DNA from 2 places in the Serratia sp. TSO36 genome. Region 2 is predicted to be linked to the other one. Evidence: predicted binding sites of a transcription regulator. Region 2 holds the regulator's gene; the other holds the start of a gene.
The links. The regulator CRP, encoded in region 2, controls carbon source genes, mostly activating them, when cyclic AMP is high. The targets are predictions, from matches to a motif close to ATGTGANNNNNNTCACAT.

Region 1 (2,395 bases), on a different contig from region 2:
GTTCTTGCCGGCCTTCGGCGGCTGCTCCTTCAGCAGGCGGATCACCCGCCCGTGGTTATCCACCTCCACCTCCTGATAGCCGGTGGTGCCGTGCAGTTCGGCCTCGTAATAGGCCTCGATGCCCTGTTTGCCGATGTTGCGATCGGCGGCATAGTTCTCGCTCAGCCCGGCCTTGTCCAGGCGTTTGAGATCGCTGTCGTTGATCTTCGACACATAGCCCAGCACGTGCGCCAGCTGGGCGCCGTAAGGATATTCACGCTGTTGATAGGTATCGATCGTCACTCCGTCGAAACGGTATTGATTGACGGCAAAGCGCGCCACCTCGGTGTCGCTCAGCCCGGCTTTGAGCGTCACCGGTTTGTAGCGGCTGTTGTGGTGCATGTCGTCGCGAAACGCGCTGATGTCTTCCGGCGTCAGGTCGACGATCGGCGTCAGCGCCTGCAGCAGCGCCGCCATGTCGCTGATTTTACTGGGCGTGATCTCGATACGATACAGTGTCACGTTTCGCACCAAAGGCGTGCCGTTGCGATCGAAGATCAGCCCCCGGCTGGGGGCGATCGGCAGCATTTTGATGTCGTTCTGGTTGGAGCGCGTCTGGTAAAAGCCGTGCTGGCGGATTTGCAGCCGGTAGAGGTTGACGATCAGCGCGCCGAAACAGACCACCACCAGCGCCAGCGCCACGCCTGCCCGGCGGATAAACAGCCTCTCTTCCGCAGAGTGGTCGCGAATTGTTTCTTTTAACAGGGCCATGCGGTGCCGATACCTTTTGCGTCACATTTCCCCGCAAAATCAGGGAACTGAAAAGCCGGCAAGCATAGCGTTATCGGGCGCACCGCCCCATGAAAAGGTTGCTAATGAAATGGCATAACTGTTTCAGCATATTGGAATGTTACCGTCGGCGTTTTTTTCACCGCGCTTCTCATTGAGCCGCCGTTCGCCCCAATGCTACAATGTGATCTGAATCACACTATTCCCGATATTCCCCCCGCATTTCCCTGTCGGCGCCCTGCCGGATGCGGATTTTTGTTATATAGGATCGAGTTCGATGAGTACCATTGCCACCGGTTTAATCATGATGCGCTGGGAGTTGCTGAGCGCCGTGATGATGTTCTTCGCCAGCCAGTTAAACGTCGTTTGCCGTAAAACCAGCCGCAACGGCATGGCGTTCATGTTCAGCAGCCTGGGCCTGTTTACCGCCTGCTGGTTCGTGATGGGCCTGATGGGCATCCACCTCACCCTGGAAGCTTTCACCCAATTCTGGTCATCGGCCTGGGATCGCTATGTGGACGTGGTCAGCACCATGCCGGTCGATTGGCCGATGCCGTAACCTCGTCGCGGGGGCGGCGCACCGGCCGCCCCGCCGATTATTCCGTTTCCGCTGACGGCGCCGCCGCCAGCCGCGCCATCAAGGCCCCCGCCTCAATCAACAGCGCCTGCTCCTGCTCCGTTAAACAGCTCTCCATCGCCGCCAGCAGCCACGCCTCGCGCCGGCTGCGGCTTTGCTGCAGCAGGCCCAGCCCGGCGGGCGTCAGGCGCACCCGCACCCGGCGTTTGTCTTCGGCATCCGGCGTGCGCACCAGCAGCCCATCGGCCTCCAGCTCACGCAAGGCGGCCGCCAGGTTAGAGGAACGCATGCGCTCCGATTCCGCCAGCAGCGACGGCGTCGCCTCGCCGCCGTGGCGATCGATAGCCCCCAACAGCATCAGCTGGGCCCAGGATTTTTCGTCGCTGCGCGATTCGCGCCGTAAACGGCGCACCAGCGACATTAACTGCGTGCGCAGCAGCGTCACGTCTTCAGGATGATCTTTTTTCATTGGCATCAATCTAGCGTTCAGTTTATCTCTGCTTTCACACCGCCGGATCGCGCGGCTCTGGCTTAACCCAATTACCTATGATAATATAGCTATTAATATATAGCAAAAAAGACACTGCATCGGCAGGGTTACGTTTGCTCACGCATTTGCCCCTCGCCGATTAATTTGCAGTGTTATTATTATTTTGCTTAATAAATCCCTCCTTATTCAACGTGGTACGGTAAGCCGATGGAAGCGTGGAAAGTCAATCTGATCTCGGTCTGGCTCGGGTGTTTCTTCACCGGGCTGGCGATGAGCCAAATCCTCCCTTTTCTGCCGCTGTACGTCGAACAGCTCGGCGTCAACGATCACCAATCCCTCAGCCTGTGGTCCGGGCTGGTGTTCAGCGGCACCTTTTTGGTCTCGGCGGTGGTGTCGCCGCTGTGGGGCAGCCTGGCCGACCGCAAAGGCCGCAAGCTGATGCTGCTGCGCGCCTCGCTGGGCATGGCGATCGTCATCGCGCTGCAGGGGCTGGCCACCAACGTCTGGCAGCTGTTCGCACTGCGCGCCCTGATGGGGCTGACGTCTGGCTATATTCCCAA
Region 2 (2,395 bases):
CGCCACCGAGCAGTACTTCTCCGCCGACAGGTTCACCGCACGCTCGACGATCTTGTCGGTCAGATCCTGGCCGGTAACGATGAAATGCAGGTTGATATGGGTGAACAACCGCGGAGCTTCTTCGCGGCGCTCGGAGGTCAGCTTCACCTCGCAGTCGCGCACGTCGTTGCGCCCTTTTTGCAGGATGGACACCACGTCGATCGCGCTACAGCCGCCCACCGACATCAGCACCATCTCCATCGGGCTGGGTGCTTTATCGCCGGCGTTGCCGTCCATCAGCACCTGGTGGCCGGAGGCCGATTCACCCAAAAACGTTAACCCTTCCACCCATTTAACTCTTGCCTGCATTCTGGTCACTCCGGTTGATTTCTTAAAATCAGAGTACGCTTTCGCATAGAAACAGGCAACGTAACCTGATGCTAATCATGCTGAAGCGAGACAACACGAGACACCCGCCTTACTCTGTGCTACAAACAGAGCCGCAATAAATCTTTCCGGGACACTGAATTTCAGGGAAACGCCCAGAGAAAGGCTCCTTTACCGGTATGTTAACAGAATGTAGCTTGCAGCGCTTACGGCAAGTTAATATGCTAGAGCGACAGCGTATTTTTATGACACGCCTCAAAACTTGCCGGTAGCCCTCGCTCATGATTGCGGCTACAGGCGGGTTTTACAGGGAACTCTGACCCCTGTGACACAAGGCAGCGATAACAACAGAGGATAACAGCGAATGGTTCTCGGCAAACCGCAAACAGACCCTACTCTCGAATGGTTCCTGTCTCATTGCCATATCCACAAATATCCATCGAAGAGTACGCTGATTCACCAAGGTGAAAAGGCCGAAACGCTTTACTACATCGTGAAAGGCTCCGTCGCGGTGCTGATCAAGGATGAAGAAGGTAAAGAGATGATCCTGTCCTACCTCAACCAGGGGGATTTCATCGGCGAGCTCGGATTGTTCGAAGAAGGCCAGGAGCGCAGCGCCTGGGTTCGCGCGAAAACCGCCTGTGAAGTGGCCGAAATTTCCTACAAGAAATTCCGCCAGCTGATCCAGGTGAACCCGGACATCCTGATGCGTCTGTCCGCCCAAATGGCGAGCCGCCTGCAGGTCACCTCCGAAAAAGTGGGCAACCTCGCCTTCCTGGACGTGACCGGCCGCATCGCGCAAACCCTGCTGAATCTGGCGAAGCAACCCGACGCCATGACTCACCCGGACGGCATGCAGATCAAGATCACCCGTCAGGAGATCGGCCAGATCGTCGGCTGCTCGCGCGAAACCGTTGGCCGTATTCTGAAAATGCTGGAAGATCAAAACCTGATTTCCGCCCACGGCAAAACCATTGTCGTCTACGGCACCCGTTAATCCCTGAAGAAACGGCGCAATCTGCGCCGTTTTTTTATCTGCTCTCTGCCATGTGGCGCCGCCTGATCTACCACCCGGAAATCAACTACGCACTGCGACAAACGCTGGTGTTGTGCCTGCCGGTGCTGTTCGGCTTGTTGATAGGCCAGCTGCAGCTCGGCCTGATGTTCTCTCTGGTGCCCGCCTGCTGCAATATCGCCGGTCTGGACACGCCGCATAAGCGCTTCTTTAAACGGCTGGTGGTTGGCGGCTCGCTGTTCGCCTTCAGCAGCGTGCTGCTGCAACAAGCCCTACTGTGGCACGTGCCGCTGCCGGCTCTGATGCTGGGCCTGGCGCTGCTGCTCGGCGTCACCGGTGAAATCAGCCCGCTGCACGCCCGGCTGTTGCCGGCGGCGCTGGTGGCCGCCATCTTCGCCCTCAGCACGGCCGGCACGGTGCCCATCTGGCAGGCGCCGCTGCTGTACGCCATCGGCACCGTCTGGTACGGCTTATTCACCTGGTTCTGGTTCAAGCTGTGGAAAGAGCAGCCGATGCGCGAGACGCTGAGCCAGCTCTACCTGGAACTGGCAGACTATTTCGAGGCCAAATACTCGCTGCTGACCCAGCACACCGATCCGCAAACCGCGCTGCCGCCGCTGCTGGTGCGCCAGCAAAAGGTGATGGATCTGATCAGCCTGTTGTACCAACAGCTTAATTTCCTGCCGCACGCCAACAACCTCGAGCAAAAGCGCCTGCAGCGCGCCTTTCAGGTGGCGATGGACCTGCAGGAGCACATCACCGTCAGCCTGCATCTGCCGGAGGAAGTGCAAAAACTGGTGGAGCAGAGCCAGGCCGAAGCAATCATTCGCCGCAATGCTCAGGTGATCGCCGGCCGGCTGCGCGTAGTGGCGCACGATATTCTCTATCATCAACATTCGAAGCGCTTCTCCATGGCCCACGAGCTGGCGGCGCTGGAAAAAATGGCGGCGCAGCATCCCGATAACCCGGTAGGCCAGTTTTGTTATTACCACTTCAGCCGCATCGCCCGCCTGC

Region 1: a site for CRP is predicted at 951-968, ahead of ACK3CV_RS12460 (YjcB family protein). Genes of this name have one in related genera too.

Annotation. Positions count from the first base shown of each region.
Region 1 is NZ_JBJZOU010000014.1:12,812-15,206, reverse strand. Features, by position in the region: gene mrdA (penicillin-binding protein 2) at 1-750, opposite strand, end outside; gene ACK3CV_RS12460 (YjcB family protein) at 1,046-1,327, shown strand; gene ACK3CV_RS12455 (MarR family winged helix-turn-helix transcriptional regulator) at 1,365-1,814, opposite strand; gene ACK3CV_RS12450 (multidrug efflux MFS transporter) at 2,043-2,395, shown strand, end outside.
Region 2 is NZ_JBJZOU010000026.1:50,485-52,879, forward strand. Features, by position in the region: gene ACK3CV_RS23300 (OsmC family protein) at 1-348, opposite strand, end outside; gene crp (cAMP-activated global transcriptional regulator CRP) at 731-1,363, shown strand; gene ACK3CV_RS23310 (YccS/YhfK family putative transporter) at 1,414-2,395, shown strand, end outside.